3 regions of the Actinoplanes sp. NPDC024001 genome follow, and region 3 is predicted to be linked to each of the others. Evidence: riboswitches for the same ligand, from Rfam matches in the RefSeq annotation. Region 3 holds a riboswitch; each other region holds the start of a gene.
What was found. Region 3 has a riboswitch for cyclic di-AMP ahead of AB0F81_RS23865 (hypothetical protein). Riboswitches for the same ligand answer to the same signal wherever they lie in the genome.
Positions count from the first base shown of each region.

Region 1: it holds a riboswitch for cyclic di-AMP, as region 3 does, so the genes downstream of both, AB0F81_RS45545 (NlpC/P60 family protein) here and AB0F81_RS23865 (hypothetical protein) in region 3, are expected to answer to the same signal.
Region 2: it holds a riboswitch for cyclic di-AMP, as region 3 does, so the genes downstream of both, AB0F81_RS19020 (transglycosylase family protein) here and AB0F81_RS23865 (hypothetical protein) in region 3, are expected to answer to the same signal.

Region 1 is NZ_JBEZZB010000211.1:7,787-13,373, forward strand. It holds gene AB0F81_RS45530 (AAA family ATPase) at 1-852, opposite strand, end outside; gene AB0F81_RS45535 (epoxide hydrolase family protein) at 965-2,038, opposite strand; gene AB0F81_RS45540 (MarR family transcriptional regulator) at 2,092-2,535, shown strand; gene AB0F81_RS45545 (NlpC/P60 family protein) at 2,621-3,607, opposite strand; cyclic di-AMP (ydaO/yuaA leader) riboswitch at 3,625-3,755, opposite strand; gene AB0F81_RS45550 (M56 family metallopeptidase) at 3,878-4,786, opposite strand; gene AB0F81_RS45555 (BlaI/MecI/CopY family transcriptional regulator) at 4,783-5,136, opposite strand; gene AB0F81_RS45560 (cytochrome ubiquinol oxidase subunit I) at 5,215-5,587, shown strand, end outside.
Region 2 is NZ_JBEZZB010000044.1:12,227-17,813, reverse strand. It holds gene AB0F81_RS19040 (helix-turn-helix transcriptional regulator) at 1-116, opposite strand, end outside; gene AB0F81_RS19035 (SAM-dependent methyltransferase) at 298-1,071, opposite strand; gene AB0F81_RS19030 (LysR family transcriptional regulator) at 1,309-2,181, opposite strand; gene AB0F81_RS19025 (nuclear transport factor 2 family protein) at 2,273-2,620, shown strand; gene AB0F81_RS19020 (transglycosylase family protein) at 2,666-3,226, opposite strand; cyclic di-AMP (ydaO/yuaA leader) riboswitch at 3,225-3,373, opposite strand; gene AB0F81_RS19015 (saccharopine dehydrogenase NADP-binding domain-containing protein) at 3,601-4,839, shown strand; gene AB0F81_RS19010 (class I SAM-dependent methyltransferase) at 4,858-5,460, opposite strand.
Region 3 is NZ_JBEZZB010000061.1:32,427-38,013, reverse strand. It holds gene AB0F81_RS23875 (glycoside hydrolase family 65 protein) at 1-160, shown strand, start outside; gene AB0F81_RS23870 (hypothetical protein) at 233-1,264, opposite strand; cyclic di-AMP (ydaO/yuaA leader) riboswitch at 1,273-1,406, opposite strand; cyclic di-AMP (ydaO/yuaA leader) riboswitch at 1,614-1,750, shown strand; gene AB0F81_RS23865 (hypothetical protein) at 1,749-2,816, shown strand; gene AB0F81_RS23860 (ABC transporter ATP-binding protein) at 2,842-3,615, opposite strand; gene AB0F81_RS23855 (ABC transporter permease) at 3,608-4,504, opposite strand; gene AB0F81_RS23850 (TetR/AcrR family transcriptional regulator) at 4,693-5,298, shown strand; gene AB0F81_RS23845 (Atu4866 domain-containing protein) at 5,419-5,587, shown strand, end outside.

The DNA of each region.
Region 1 (5,587 bases), on a different contig from region 3:
GTCCCACGGCGCGTTCGTCGCGGCCAGCACGAAGACGCCGTCGTTGCCGCCGTCCACCCCGTCCAGCTCGGTGAGCAGCTGGTTCACCACGGTCCGCATGGACGACTGCAGCTGGCTGCGCTTGTGCCCGAGCGCGTCGATCTCGTCGAGGAACAGCACGCACGGGGCGTGGCCGCGGGCCGACTCGAACAGGTCGTGCAGGTTGCGCTCGGAGCTGCCGATCCACATGTTCAGCACGTCGGTGATGCTCAGCGAGATGAACGCGGCGCCCATCTCACCGGCGACCGCGCGGGCCAGGAACGTCTTGCCGCAGCCGGGCGGGCCGTAGAGCAGCAGGCCGCCGCGCAGGCTCTTGCCGAACAGCGAGCGCAGTTTCGGGTTGCGCATCGGGCCGAGGAAGGCGACCTCGAGGCGCTTCTTGACCTCGGCCATCCCGCCGACGTCGGCCAGCGTGACGGTGGAGCGTTCCACGTCGAAGGTGCGGTCGGCGTGGCCGTGCACCGGGTCGGGCTCGCCGTCGCGGGCGAAGCGGGGCGGCACCACGTCGCCGAACTGCTGCTCCAGGGCGGCCCAGTCGACCCCACCGGCCGGGGCGGGCCTCTCGGCGGGCTTCTCCGTCGGCTCGGCGGGCTTCTCCGCCGGCGCGGCGGGTGGTGTGCCCAGCGCGCCGGCCATCAGCTGCTGGGCGGTGGTGTTGCCGGGCTCGCGGGCCAGCACCTGAGCGGCGTGCGCGATCGCCTCGCCACCGCGGCCGGCGGCCACCAGCAGTTCGGCCAGGTGCAGCCGCAGTGGCAGGTCGTCGGGGCGGGCCTGCACCGCCGCGGTGAGGCTGTCGATCAAGGCATCGCTCATAGGAGGCGATTATGCCCCGGCCGGCCGGGTGGGATCTGTGGGCCGCCACACCCGGCGCGCGCCGGTCACCGCGGTCGATCGTGCGGCGTCACCGGCCCGTCGAGCGTGCGGATCACCGGCCGTCGAGCGTGCGGAAGAAGGCCGTGACGTCGGCGGCGAAGGCGTGCGGGACCTCCAGCGCCGCGAAGTGGCCGCCGCGCTCGAACTCGGTCCAGTGCCGGACGTCGAAGCGCTGCTCGGCGAGCGGGCGCACGGACTGGACGATGTCGCCGGGCAGGACGGCCACGCCGAGCGGCACCGGGCACGGGTCGGTGACCGGCCGGAAGCTCTCCTTGATGAGGCGGGCGGCCGATCCGGCGGTGCCCATGAACCAGTGGTGGGCCACGTTCGCCACGATCCGGTCGTCGGGCACGGGTGTCGCCGGGTCCGCCCAGGTGTCGAACTTCTCGGCGAGGAACGCCAGCTGACCGGCCGGCGAGTCGTTGAGCGCGTAGGCCGGGGTCTGCGGGGTCGCGGCGAACAGGATTTGGTGCGGGTGCCGGTTGGCGGCCAGCCGCACGGTCTTCTCCACCCGGGCCCGGTCAGTCTCGTCCAGGCCGTCCGGTGAGCCGGGCGTGGGCAGGTAGTTGACGTGGACGCCGACGACCCGGCCCGGCGCCTCGGCGGCGAGCAGGCGGGAGACGCCGGAACCCCAGTCGCCGCCCTGCGCGCCGTAGCGCTGGTAGCCGAGGCGGTCCATCAGCTCGGCCCAGGCGCGGGCGACCCGCCGGATGCCCCAGCCGGTGCGAGTGGTGGGCCCGGACAGGCCGTACCCGGGGATGCCGGGGATCACCACGTGGAAGTGCTCGGCCAGGGAACGGGCGACGTCGAGGAACTCGACGGTGGAACCGGGCCAACCGTGGGTCAGCACGAGCGGCAGCGCTCTCCGGTCGGCGTTGCGCAGGTGCATGAAGTAGACCCGCTCACCGCCGATCTCGGTGACGAACTGCGGGAGGGCGTTGAGTTCGGCCTCGTGTGCCCGCCAGTCGAACTTCGCCCAGTGCTCGGCCAGTGCCCGGACCCGGTCCTGCGGGATGCCGTGATCCCAGCCGGCGCCGGCTGCCTCGCCGGGCCACCGGGTGCGGGTGAGCCGGTCGTGGAGGTCGTCGATCTGCTCCTGGGAGACGTGCAGCTGAAATTCATTCATGCACCTAACGTTAGTCATTCTAACGTTAGTGTGTCCAATGTTATGCTGGACACGTGGAACACCTGCCGAGCTGGCTGCTCACTCAGACCGCGACGTTCGCGCACCGCCTCGTGGCCGACGGGCTCGGAGCAATGGGTGCGCGCGGCTATCACCACCGGCTGCTGCGGTCGCTGATCGAGGACGGGCCGGCCAGCCAGGCGGACCTCGGGCGGCGCACCGGCATCCACCTCAGCGACCTGGTCGGCGCGCTCAACGAGCTGGAGGGCACAGGGTTCGTGGGGCGCTCCCCCGACCCGGCCGACCGGCGGCGCAACGTCATCACCGTCACCGACCGCGGGCGGGAGCGGGCGGTGGAGCTGGCGGCGCGGGTCGACGCGATCCAGGACGAGCTGCTGGCGCCGCTGGACGCGGAGGAGCGCCGGGAGCTGGTCGCTCTGCTGGGGCGGGTGCTGCGGCACCATCGGGATCGTGAGAGCGGCAACCCCGAGGCGGGATGAGCCACGGGCGCAGGCGTAGCCCGTACCGAAAAAACGAAACGGCCGCTGCCCGATGTGGACAGCGACCGTTCTCGCGAAGAGCGGCCTAACCGGGCCGGCGATAGCCGGCGATCGGACCGCGATCGATCGACGCCATCCGCACGTGGTCGCCCGTGTGCGGGGCGTGCACCACCTTGTTGCCGCCGATGTAGAGGGCGACGTGGTGCAGATCGGAGTAGTAGAAGACCAGGTCACCCGGCTTCAACTCGTCGCGGCTGACCGCTCGGGTCGAGCCCCACTGGTCCTTCGTGTAGTGCTCGAGGTGCACACCGACCGAACCCCACGCCTCCTGGGTCAGGCCCGAGCAGTCGTAGCTGTTCGGACCGTTGGAACCGAAGACGTAAGGCTTGCCGATCAGGTCGCAGGCCTTCTGGGCCGCGCGACCACCCTTGTCGTTGGTGTACGTCACCGGGCACGGACCGGTCCGCAGCGGGCCGTCGTTGACGTCCGCCGTGCCGTACGCCTCGATCCGCAGCTTCTGGAGGTCCTCGATCTCGCCCTCGATCGCCTTCTTCTTCGACGCCAGGTCGGTGTCGCGGACGGCGATCTCGGCCTCGAGCTGGTCCACCTTCGCCTTGTCGGCGGCGTACTTGTCGCGCAGCTTCGCCACCTCGGCGATGGACTGCTCCTGGTTGAAGGCCAGCTGGTCGAGAAGGGTCAGCTTCTCGGTCAGGCTGTCCGGGTCGCCGCTCATGATGGCGTTCATCGCGCTCGGCGGGCCCTGCATGTAGGCGTCCACCGCGAGGCCGCGAACCTCGACCATGGCGGCGTCCACCTGCTTCTGCAGCGGCGCCAGGGTCTTCTCCAGCTGCTTCTGCTGTTTCTGCAGCTTCTTCAGCTTGCCGTGCACGTCGTTGTACTGCTCGATGACGGGTTCGAGCTTGTTCCACTCCTCATCGATCTGCTTCTCGATGCCGGAGGGCGTGGGCTCGGCGTGGGCAACGGCCGGTCCGGTGAGAACGAGCCCGGACGCGACCACCGCGCAGATGAGTCCACGCAGGAGGCCGGCGCGCCGCGCGCCTATCCGTTTCACGTAGGTGCGTTGTCCTTTCTTCCTGTCCAGCCGCCGACCGGGTTAGCTGACGGGTTCGGGCGGGAAGAGCGCCCGGCCGCGGGTTCGCGGCTGCACCCCAAGGGACCTGGGTCCCCGGCTCGCGCGAGCGATTAGGCGGTGGTCCGCCAGATCGGCCGGATGGACGATGGGGGCTGGGCGAACCGGGGATCACCGTACTCGGATGATCCCGGTAATTGAAGCGCGCCCACGCGGTGAAACCGTGCGCTCAGGTGCCGTTACTCTGCGCACTCAGAACGGCCAGGCGTCCAGGGCTCTCGCAAGCCACGGGACCACGAGAATCACGGTGGGTAACGCCAGGAGGCCTACCGCGGCGAGCGCCGCGGCCACCGTCAGCGCCACCGAGCTACGGTCCGGGCCGTCCAGCCGGGCCAGCCGGCGCCGCCGGGATTCACCCTCCGGGTCGGCTGCCACCTCCTCCGCCAGGGGGACGGCGTCGGCCAGACGAGCCAGCGCGGCCCGCAGCGGCGCGGGCCCGGTGCGGCGCCTCGCGGCATCGTCGGCCACCATCTCCAACAGCAGATGTACGGCGTCCAGCGGCGCCCGGCTGCGCAGGGGCCGGGGCACCGCCCGGTAGAAGGCGGTGAACGACTCCATCACCAGCTCGTGCCGGTGCCGCAGATGGGCCCGCTCGTGGGCGAGGACCGCGTCGACCTGCTCGCGGTCGAGCACCCGCAGCACGCCGTCGCTGAGCACCACCCGCGGTTCGCGGCCGGGCACGCAGTAGGCCATCGGCAGCGGGCCGTCCAGGACGCGCACCTCGCCGCCCTCGATCTTCTCCCGGCGCTCGACCCGGTCCAGCAGGTCGACCAGCATGCGGTGCCGGGCGCGCCGGGCCCGGGCCCGGTAGCTCACCTTGCCGAGCGAGATCAGCAGCCGGATCACGATGGTCGCGGCGACCGCGAGCGAGAAGACCAGCGCCGCCACGGTCTCCGGGTGGCGGGCGCCGGCGGCGCGGGCCACCTCCTCCGGGGCGGCGAGCACGACGCCCAGGGCACAGAGCACCGCGGTGAGCGTCAGTGCCTGCCAGAGCAGCACCCCGGCCACCGGGGCACGGTCCAGCCACCGGGCGTGCGCCAGGATCCCCGGCGCGACCAGTGACAGGGTGAGCCCGAGCGCGCCGAGCAGGAGGGCGGTCACCGCTCGGTGGTGCGTGCCGCTTCGATAGCCGCCTTCAGGGCTTCCGGGGGCAACTGACCCACGAAGTACGCCAGGGCGGCGTCGCGGTCGGGGGTGGCGCTGAGCGCGTCCAGCATCAGGCCGGCGGTCATCTCCTCGCGGGTCTGCGCCGGTGCGTACCGATAGGCGCGGTCCGCTTTCTGCTGGGTGACCAGTTTCTTCTTGGCGAGCCGGTCGAGCACGGTCATCACCGTCGTATACGCCAGGTCGCGGTCGCGGCTGAGCAGCTCGTGCACCTGCCGGACGGTGAGCGGCTCGCGCGCGTCCCACAGCTTCGTCATGACCTCACGCTCGAGGTCCCCCATCGCCATGTGTCCCACTCTACTGCACGGCGTCGTACTACAAGGCGTAGTATCTACTACGCCACGTCGTAGAAGAGGGGGCTTGCCGTGGATGTGCTCGACCTGACCCGGTTGCAGTTCGCGGTCGTCACGATCTACCACTATCTGTTCGTCCCGCTGTCGATCTGCCTGTCCGCCGCCGCGGCCGGGCTGCAGCTGGCCTGGATGCGCACCGGGCACGAGCGATATCTGCTGCTCACCAAGTTCGTCGGCAAGCTGCTGATCGTCACCTTCGCGGTCGGCGTGGTCACCGGGCTGGTGCAGGAGTTCCAGTTCGGGCTCGGGTGGAGCGCGTTCGCCCGGTTCTACGGCGACGTGTTCGGGCCGACCCTGGCGATCGAGGGCATGCTCGCGTTCTTCCTCGAGGCGACGTTCCTGGCGCTGTGGTACTTCGGATGGGACCGGCTGCCCCGGCGGCTGC
Region 2 (5,587 bases), on a different contig from region 3:
GCGGCCTCCTGGGTCAAGCCGCAGGACTCCCGCAGCGCACGAAGCTTCCGCCCGAGGATCTGGTAGGCGTCGCTCGGCCGCCCACTACTGTCCGGCGACGGCGTTGTGGATGGCACGTCATTCCCTCACGACGTCGGAATGAGAGACTGCGTTCAGCGCGCCACGCCCGAAGGGGCGGCTCGGGTCAGGTTGAGGCCCAGCCCAAGCGCGGTGTCGGTTTCTTCTTGTCAGGCACGCCGCGTATGGTGCCGAGGCTCCCGACGCAGGGCAAGGTCGATTGTCGGATCTTCTCGTCACCTAGGGCTTACGCCCGACACCGCAGTAGCCGTCCAAGGCGGAACGCACCGGACCAGGCCCCGGCCGCCAGTGCGGTATGGAAACCACACCGGGTTCCACCAGGTCAAGCCCGGTGAAATATCCGGTGATCTCCTCCGGGCTGCGCAGATGATAGGGATGACCGCTCTGATTGGCGATCCGCTGCCCCTCAATGATCGCCTTGCTGGTGTTGGTGCCATCGGAGACGGCAAGGAAGCTGCCAGAAGGCACCTCGTGGAGCAGATGATCGACGATGGAACGGGCCTGCGCATAGTCCGCGACATTGCCCAGGATGCCGAGCATGGTGATCCCGACAGGCTCGTCGAAGTTCAGGGTGCGGCCGGCCTCGGCCACGATCCTGGCCGGGTTCTCGACATCGGAGTCGACATAGTCGGTGGCGCCCTCGGGGCTACTGTCCAGAAGAGCTCGCGCGTGCGCGAGGACGAGCGGGTCGTTGTCGACGTAAACCACCTTTGAGGTGGGCGCCAGACGCTGCGCGACCTCGTGCGTATTGTTCGCGGTTGGCAAGCCGGTGCCGATGTCCAGGAACTGCCTGATCCCCGCCTCGACGAGATAGCCGACCGCGCGCACGAGGAACTTCCGCTGCTCCTGCGCGACCTCCACAATGGCCGGAAACGACTTTCGGACTTGATCGCCGACCATGCGATCGATTTCGAAGTTGTCCCGGCCGCCCAGAATGTAATTCCAGACTCGTGCACTGCTCGGCTTGGTCGTGTCGATGTTCGGCTTGGTCATCTACAACATCCTTCGCAGGAAGGCGAGACTGACATCGAACTGAAGAGGGATTCTACGGCCACCAGCTTCATGGGAACCAATCTGGTTGAGGGTCGGCGTCGGGCGACACTCGAACCCACCCACAACTGCGACCCTAGTCGCTTGCCCAGCTAGGCGCTAGCCCAGTGGCGGTGCCGTTTTCCAGGCCGGCAGTTTTCTTGATTCGCTCCAGAAAAGCTTGCCCTCCGTACCGAAATGTCAGTGGAAAGCGGCCCGGCAGTGCCGCAGGAAGGCGGCCAAGGCCGGGCTGCTGCGTTCCTGCCAGACCAGCGCGAGCAGCGCTGGGATCTCGATCCCATCGATCGGGATCGCCGTCAGCTCGGGGTAGGCGCCGGCCATCGATTCGCTGAGCACGGCGACGCCGAGGCCTCGCCGGGCGAGGCCGGCGACGGTGTCCGGCGAGGTCGCCACCAGGGCGACCGCCGGGCCGATGCCGAGCGCGGCGCGGGCCTGGTCGAGCACGTTGCGGATGCCGGTTCCCACCGGCAGCGAGATGATCGGGTACGCCGAGAGTGCGGTCACCGAGAGACGGCCACTATGGGCCAATTCGCTGTCGGACGGCGTCAGCGCCACCAGCCGCTCGCTGGCGATCACGTGAGTGGCCAGGTGTTCCGGTGGCTCGCCGGCCAGGCCGACCAGGGCCAGGTCGAGGCTGCCGGAGCGCACGCCGGCGACCAACTGGTCGGAGTTCGCCTCGACCAGCTCCAGCTCGATGTCGGGGTGCTCGCGGTGGAAGGCGGCGAGCGCGTCGAAGAGCGGCGCGACCTCGCATCCGATCACCATGCCGAGGGTGAGCCGACCGCGGATCAGGCCGTTCACGTCGTCGATCGCGTCGCGCAGGTCAGCGGTCGCATCGAGCGCCGCGCGGGCGTGGCGCAGGGCGGCCGAGCCGGCTTCGGTGAGCCGCGCGGTGCGCCCGGTCCGGTCGAACAGACGGGCGCCGAGCTCGTGCTCCAGCGCCTTGATCTGGGCGCTCACACCGGACTGGGTGATGTGCACTCGCTCGGCCGCGCGGGTGAAGTTGGCGGTCTCCGCGACCGCGACGAAGTACTCGAGCTGCCGCAGATCCATGACTGTCGATTGTAGTAGCCATGAGAACTATGCGTTGGACTTGTCATTCCCCTCACGGAAGGCTGGACGCATGACCGATCGAGAGAAGGCATTGCGACCCGAGGATCTGACCCGGCTGTTCGTCGAGCGCGCCAACGCCAAGGACGCCGAGGGGCTCGCCGAGCTCTACGAGGAGGAGGCGGTGATGGCCTTCCCACCGGGCAGCCAGACACGCGGGCGCAAGGCGATCCAGCAGCTCTGGGAGCAGTTGCTGCCCCAGATGCCGCAGTTCGAGCCGGAGCAGCCCCTGCCCACCCTGATGAGCGGCGACCTGGCACTGACCTCCACTCCGCCCAGGGACGGCTCGGGGGCACGTGCGCAGGTGGTGCGGCGTCAGCCCGACGGTTCCTGGCTGCGCGTGCTCGACCAGCCGGAGTTCGTCCGGCCGGATGTCCACTGAGGTCGGTTCCGGCCGTCCCGCGACGGGACGGCCGGAAACCCGTGTTCAGATCGCGAGTCGCTGACCTGCGTAAAGGCGGTGCGGGCTGGTCAGGATCCCGTCATTCGCCCGATAGAGGGCCTGCCACCCACCGCTCACGTCATAACGGTCGGCGATGCCCGCGAGGGTGTCCCCGGGGCGCACCACGTGCGTGCGAGACGCACTGTTCGTCACGCGTGGTGTGGCCTTGCGCTGGGTGGCCTTCGCGGTCGCGCTCGGCTTGTATGCGTTGCGCCTGCCGCAATGCGGCCAGGCACCGATTCCCTGCCCGCGGAGCACCCGCTCAGCGATCAGGATCTGTTCGGATTTGGTGGCCCGGTTGGCCGTGGTTGCGAACTTCGTGCCGCCGTAAGCACGCCACGTGCTGCGGCTGAACTGAAGGCCGCCGTAATAGCCGTTGCCGGTGTTGATGCGCCAATTGCCACCGGATTCGCATCGTGCGATGGCGTCCCAGTTCACGCTTGCAGCCTGGGCGGGCGCGGCAGGAGCGAGCAGTCCCACGGTGCCGGCGAGGCCGGCGGCGACCATGCCGAGTGCACGGTGGAACCGCTTGTTGATCTGAACCATGAGTTGTCCTCCACGCCTGCGAGGTCAGCTGTCGGGTTCGGGCAGAGGTGCCCGGCCGCCAGTGGCGGCTTCACCCCGAGGCGCCTGAGCGCCGAGGAACTTGTGGGTCCCCCGCTCCATGCCGTTGGGTTTCGATCCGTGGTCGGCGGCAGGACTCGGCGTTCCGGCCACGGAGTCCGCCATCGCGGACTGCCGACGGTGGTCACCGCCCGACGAGGCTGGCCATGCCTGAAAGCGGGACCGGTGACCTTGTTCCCACAAATTAGCCGCTTTGATCTTCCTTTGTGTGAATAACTCAGCAGATTTTCGTGCCATCACTACTGATCGGTAACGAGTGCTGCGGACCCTCCACCGAGGGGGCACAATCGGCAGCCATGAGCGATGGAGCGCGCGACTTGGACGTGATCGTCTACGGTGCCACGGGGTTCGTCGGTGTCCTGGTAGCACGGCATCTCGCCGGCCACGCACCGAAGGGCACCCGGATCGCACTGGCCGGGCGCTCAGCGGAGAAACTGGAATCCGTCCGTGCCCGGCTCGGCGTCGACTGGCCGATCATCGTTGCGGACGCGGCCGATGCAGCCGCGCTGGCCACGATGGCCGCTCGCACCCGCGTCGTCATCACCACGGTCGGTCCTTATGCGAAGTACGGCCGGGTTCTCGCGCGTGCGTGCGCCGAGGCCGGCACGGACTACGTGGATCTCACCGGTGAGGTCCTTTTCGCCCGGGACAGCATCGACGAGAACCACGAGATCGCCCGGCGCACCGGGGCACGAATCGTGCACTCCTGCGGGTTCGACTCGATTCCGTCCGACATCGGCGTCCACGTGCTGCATCAGCGCGTCCAGGCAGACGGTGCCGGCGAGCTCACCGACACCACGCTGGTGGTGACCTCCATGCGCGGCGGGATCAGCGGCGGGACGATCGACTCGATGCGCAACCAGGTCGACGTGATGAAGAAGGACCGCCGGTTGCGCAAGGTGGGCGCCAGTCCGTACTCGTTGAGTCCCGACCGCGCCGCCGAACCGGATCTCGGTCGCCAGCCGGACATGTTCACGCTCCCCGCTTCCGAAGTGGACCCGCGCCTGCGCGGCCACCTGGCCCCGTTCGTCATGGCGTCCTACAACACCCGGATTGTCCGGCGCAGCAACGCCCTGCGAGATTGGGCCTACGGTCGCCGCTTCCGCTACCGCGAGGCCATGAGTGTCGGCGCTTCCCCGCTCTCCCCGGTGCTGGCCCTCGGCACCAAGGTCGCGCTGAACGGCCTGGTCGTCGGGCTGGCGCTGCCGCCCACCCGCTTCTTGCTCGACAAGGTCCTGCCGAAACCGGGCACCGGCCCGAGCGAGAGCACGCAGCGCAACGGCCACTTCACCATGGACCTGTTCACCACCACCACGGAGGGCGCGCGCTACACCGCACGCTTCCGCGCCAAGGGCGACCCCGGCTATGCCGCCACCGCCGTCATGCTCGGCGAGTCCGCCCTGGCCCTGGCCTTCGACCGGGAGAAGCTGCCGCCGTCCGAGGGTGGCGTGCTCACCCCCGCCACCGGCATCGGCGACGCCCTGGTGGATCGGCTCCGCGCGGCCGGCATGGAGATCACCGCAAGCAAGCTCTGACGCGCGCCCGACCGGCTGTCATGCGAGGCGGCGGGCGATCAGGTCGAAGACGTGCCAGTGCTTCGGTCCGCTGAACGCCGGGCCGGGCGCGTCCTCCTCATGCCAGTGCTCGATCTCCCAACCGTCGGCGAGTGCGCGTGCCTCGGCACCGTCGAGGAACGTCATGGTGGGGTCGCCGGCCCAGGAGTCGTGCACGCCGAAGACGTTCACCGCTGCCCGGCCGCCGGGCCGGACAGCGGAGCGGATCACCGTCCACAGCTTCTCGAACGACGGGCGGGGCTGGAAAGGCAGGGCATAGCCGGCATAAACGAGGTCGGCGCCGGGCAACTCGGACACGTTCTCGAAGCCGCACGTCCGAACCGTCAGTGCGGGATGCCGCCCACCGACGGTCCGCAGCAGGCGGGCCTCGGTGCCCGGCTCGCTGTCGATCGCCAGGACATGCCAGCCGTCGTCAAGCAGCGCCCGCGTCTCCCGGCCGGCCCCGCAGCCGAGGTCGATCGCGGTGCGCCCGGCACCGGGTCCGGCCAGGCTCATGGCCCGCCGGCACAACTCCCGCACGGCGCGCGTGCTCTGGCGGGCGTTGTATCCGGCCCAATGTGCCGTGCTGTGACGATCCGACATGCCCCGATCATGCCTACCGGCGCGGTGCCCTTCAGCAGGCTGCGTGCCGCCCCTCGCCTGCCTGCCGAAGATCTGGCAAAGGCGGCAAAGCCTCCGGCATCCCCTCGAACCTCAGCAGCTCAAGACC
Region 3 (5,587 bases):
CGGTGGCGGCTCGGCCCGGCTCACCCTGCTGCACCACGGCAAGGAGATCGAGGTCACCCAGGTGCGCCCGGTGACCATGGCGATCCCGCCGGCGCTGCCGGTGGGCGCCGCGCCGTCGCAGCCGGCCGGCCGGGCGCCGGTGCGCCGGGCCGTGCACTAGAAGCGCCCAGACGCGAGAACGGCCCCCGCCCTGCAGGGCGGGGGCCGTTCTCGTAGGTCGGGGTTGCTGTTGCTAGAGCATCGAGACGTGCACGTGGTCAGTGTGGTCACTGACCCCGCTGTACGAGCGCCATTCGCCCGTGGCGGCGAACCAGATCTGCTTGTACCAGATCACGTAGTAGATGCCGAGTTCGTCGGCGTTGCGCACCAGGAAGGCCGTCAGGTTGTTGCCGTACTTCATCTCGTCGGTGCTGTCCGCCGAGGAGAAGCCGCTCTTCTGCAGCGACCAGTCGCAGGCCCGGCCCTTGGGATGCTCGAACGGCCCGCCGTTGCGGTGACAGCCCACGAAGCGTTTGAAGCCCGCCTTGCGCACTTCCTTGTACATGTGCAGGGTGCGCTTGGTCACACAGCCGCTGGTGGTCTCGTCCTTCTCCGTGCAGCCCTCGGGGGAGAACCCGCCGTTGCTGTTGCGCGGAGCCGGGTCCGCTTCCTTCGACTTGGCGTCGACCAGGCCCTCGTTGATGGTCCGGTTGAGGCCGGTCGAGCCACCCAGCAGGTCGATCTGCTTGTTGGCCGCGGCCTTCTGCTTGGTCAGCGCGGTCAGCTGCTGCTGCTCGTTCTTGACCTCGGCGTCGAGCGCGGCTTTCTTCTCGCTGACCGTGGCGATCGCCTGGTTCAGCTCGCGCAGCTTGCCGTCGTGCAGGCGGTTGATCTCCTCCAGCGAGATCGCCTTGCTCATGAAGTCGGACGACGTGCTGGCGTTGAGCAGGAAGCCGACGGCGCTGAGGTCGCCGGTCTGGTACTGCTGCGCGGCGATCTTGTTGACCTCGGGAATGAGGACGTCGCGCCGGGCTTCGGCAGCCGCCAGCTCGCTGGTCAGCTTCTTCTGGTTCTTCCGGGACGCGGTGACGGCGGCCTTGGCGTTGACGAAGCGTCGGTTGGTCGACTCCATCAGGTCCGACATCAGGGCGTCGTCCTCGTCCTCAGCACTCGGCGAGCTACCGCCCGGCGCTGCGGTCGCCATTGTGGCGGGAGCCACAAACAACGCAACTGCCATGAGCGGTGCCAGGGCTAACGTCAGCCACCGGCGGGGACTTGCGGTCATCAAGCAACAGTTCCTTCCTAGTCACCGCCGACCGAGTTAGCTGACGGGTTCGGGACGGAAGCAATCCCTACCGCATTACGCGGATTCACCCCAGTGACCTGGTTCCCCGGCTCACCTTTCGGCGATTGGGCGGCGGCCTGCCGGCAACTCGGGGGCGGTGCCGTCCTGGCAGGACCGGCGGCCAGTTTACCCGAGATATCGCCGCGCATCAGGACCCACGGAACCGCCAAAAGTGTTACCGGACAACGACATTGCGTAATCAGGTCACCAGCCGTGTGCAGGCAATTGCCGTGCGTACGAGAACTGTCGATCTGTCGATGCAGTCGGTATGGTCGATCCGGTTCCCGACCGGGGACCGCCGCCTAATCGCCCGTTGCGGCGAGCCGGGGAACCATATTTCCTCCGGGGTGAATCCGCGAATGCGGTAGGGATTTCCTTCGTCCCGAACCCGTCAGCTAACCCGGCCGGCGGCCGACGGAAGGAAATGCCTGTGCAGGATCTGACTGCGCGGCGATTAGCAGCGGTGATGGCGCTGCTCATCGCCGTGTGCGGGTTGGCCGTCGCCCCGACGCCGGCCACCGCGGCCCCCCGCCCCCTCGCCGCCCCCGGCGACAACGGTGACGACGGTGAGGGCGGTTCCAAGTCCCTCGTCACCCAACTGGAAGAGGCCTCCCGAGGTTTCGTGGAGGCCAAGGCCAAGTTGAAGAAGTCCAAGCAGCAGCAGGCCGACCTGGCCGCGGAGCTCAAGCGGCTGGACGCCGCGCTGGGCCCGCAGCAGGCGGCCCTGGACGAGCTCGCGAAGCAGGCGTACACCACCGGCCGGGTCGGCCCGATGTCCGCCCTGATCACCGCGAACACGACCGACACCTTCCTGGACCGGGCCGAGACGCTGGCCACCGTGGCGGCTCAGCAGAACGAGGCGATCGCCGACCTCAAGGCCACCCGGGACGCCCAGCAAAAAGCCAAGATCGCCATTGACGCGGCCATCCGTGACGAGCAGAAGCAGGTCAACGTGATGGCCAAGCGGAAGGCTCAGGCCGAGACCGCGCTCAAGGAGGCGAACCAGGGCGAGGACGCCGACCAGCCCGGTGACAACGACAGCGGCGGCAGCTCCGGCGGCGGCTCCAGCGGCGGCGGCAGCGCGTCGGCCGACCCGGCGCCGGGCGGCAGTGGCTGCACCGAGGACGACCCGACCACCGGTGGCTGCCTCAGCCCGCGCATGCTGCACGCGTACCAGGAGGCGCGCGAGGACGGGTTCACCCGGTTCACGCGCTGCTTCCGCGAGCAGAACAGCGGTGAGCACCCGAAGGGCCGGGCGTGCGACTTCTCCTCCGAGAAGAACACCTTCGGCGGCGACGCCACCGGCGGTGACAAGACGTACGGCGACAACCTGGCGAAGTACTTCATCAACAACGCCGACGAGCTGCAGGTGCTCTACGTGATCTGGTACCGCCGGATCTGGCTGCCGAGCAGTGGCTGGAAGTCCTACAGCGGGGCGGGTGGCGACCCGTCCAGCGACCACACCAACCACGTGCATCTCTCGGTCAACTGACGCGGCCGGGGCGGGGGTACGGGACCTACTTGCGCATGTAGGTCTCGTACTCCCGCATCACGTCCTCGGTCGCGCCGTCGGCCCGGATCTGCCCCGACTCGAGCCAGATGCAGCGGTCGCAGGTGTCCCGGATCGACTGCTCGCTGTGGCTCACCAGGAAGACCGTGCCGGCCTCGGCACGAAGCTCCCGCACCCGCTGCTCGCTGCGCCGGCGGAACTTGGCGTCACCGGTGGCCAGCGCCTCGTCGATGAGCAGGACGTCGTGCTGCTTGGCGGCGGCGATCGAGAAGCGCAGCCGGGCGGCCATGCCGGAGGAGTACGTCCGCATCGGCAGCGAGGAGAAGTCGCCCCGCTCGTTGATGCCGGAGAACTCGATGATGTCGTCCTTCTTCGCCTTCACCTCGGCCGGTGACATGCCCATCGCGAGGCAGCCCAGCTCGACGTTGCGCTCACCGGGCAGCTCGTTCATCAGGGCCGCGTTCACACCCAGCAGCGAGGGCTGCCCGGCGGCGTAGATCTTGCCGCGGGCGACCGGCAGCAGGCCGGCCACCGCGCGTAGCAGCGTGGACTTGCCGGAGCCGTTGCTGCCGATCAGACCGATCGCCTCACCCCGGTACGCCACGAAGCTCACGCCCTTGACGGCGTGCACCTCCCGTACGGTAGCGGCCCTGGTGTTGGTGACCAGCCGCTTGAGGCTGACCAGCGGGCTGTTGTTGCCGGGCGCCGCGGAGCTGTGCACCTTGTAGATGACATGGGCGTTGTCCGCGATGACGGTGGGGATGCGCTCGCTGTCAGCCACGGCCGTAGCCCTTCTCTCCGCGCCAGAAGTACACGTAGCCACCCAGGCCGACGACGAGGGTCCAGACGACCGCCTGGATCCACAGCAGGGTCGGCGAGCCGGCCAGCGGGACGTCCTCCATCAGCGAGTGCCGGGTCAGCTCGATGAAGATGAGCAGTGGGTTCGCCTCGACCACGGCGAGCGGCCAGCCGCTGAGGTGGTTCTCGAACAGGGTCACCGGGTAGAGCACGGCCGACCCGTAGAGCCAGAACCGCATGATGAACGGCGTCAGCTGCTTGATGTCGCGGACCTTGGACCCGAGCCGCGCCATGAACAGCGCCAGGCCGGTGTTGAAGACCGAGTGCAGCAGCGCCACCGGGATGATCAGGAGCCACTGCACGGTGATCGGCTCGCCGGTGAGCAGCATGATGCCCATCAGGACGAACAGGGCAACGACGTAGTTACGGATCTCCACCAGGGCGACCGACAGCGGCAGGCTGCCCCGCGGGAAGTGCAGGGCGCGGATCAGCCCGAGGTTGCCGGTGATCGCGTTGATGCCGGACTGCACCACCGACTGGGTGAAGCCGAAGACGAACACGCCGGCACAGAGGTACGCGATGAAGTTCGACACCCCGTTCCGGCCGCCCAGGATCACGCCGAAGATCACGTAGTACACGGCGGCGTTGATGATCGGAGTGAGGACCTGCCACACCATGCCGAGCTTGGTGTTGCCCAGCGCCGAGGTCATCTTGGCGCTGGCGTGCGCCTGGATGAAGTGCCGGTACGACCACAGATCGCGCGTGTACTCGAGGAGGCTGGGTAGCCGTCCTGAAGCGCTCAGACCGTGCCGTCGGGCCATCTCCTTGAGAGAGAGCCCGGCGCCGGGGTCGGCGACCGCCGTCTCTGGCATGGGGTGGTGCTCCGATCTTGTCGGCCCGTAGGAGGCAGCGGGTTCCGGTGACTTGCGCGAGAACACAGCTAGCAGCATGACAGGCACCCGCCGACATCGATGAAACGGGTTCGTATCGACGTGGCTGTTGACGGTACTTGACCAAACGGCGGAACGCAACCGTTACGTCGTACCGTTATAGTGACCGTGTGGCGACAGTAAAGCGCGCACCTGCCGGAGCGGCGGTGCTCCGAGGCGACATCACCGTGGCGATTCGCAACGCGGTCATGAACGAGTTGGCGGAAGTCGGCTATGGCCGATTGTCCATCGAAGCCGTGGCGCGCCGCGCGGGGGTCGGCAAGACTGCGATCTACCGGCGGTGGAGCAACAAGCTCGAGATGGTCCTGGAGATCATTTCCGACGTGGCCGAGCGAAAGGTGCCCCTTCCGGACACCGGGAGCTTCGCCGGCGATCTCGAGCTGCTGATGATGATCGTGAGCCGGGCGCTGCAGCACCGCATCGCCTCCCAGATCATCCCGGACCTGATGGCCGAGGCCGCTCGCAACCCGCAGATCGCCGAGACCCTGCAGCGAGCGCTGCACACCCACCAGAAGGCGGTCGGCGAGAAGCTGGTCGGTCAGGCCGTCGCTCGCGGCGAGCTGCCCGAGGGTACGGATGCGAACCTCGCCGTCAGCCTGATCCTCGGCCCGCTGTACTGGCGTCTGGCGGTCGCGAGGCAGCCGCTGGCGGACGACGACCTGGAAAAGCTCTCCCAGGCCGTGACAGCGGCTCTGAAGGGCGCTGCCGGGGCCTGAGAGGCCGCAACCGGCTGCTTCCCGAACCGCACCCGTCCGCAACTCAAGAATTCCTGGGCTCCGCGATCCGGTGACCGAAGGGATGGGCTGACCCCGACCCGCCCCCCGGAGCCGGAGAAGATGACCCCTCTCGACGACGCCTGGCCCGACACGACCGTGCGCGAAGCCACGGTGCTCGACGCCACCGCACTGCTCGCCATCGCCATGGGTGGTGCGGCCGACCCCGGCGCGCGCCCACTCTCGAAGCGCCCGAAGGTGGTGACCGGAGCCGCGGTGACCGGCGCGTGGC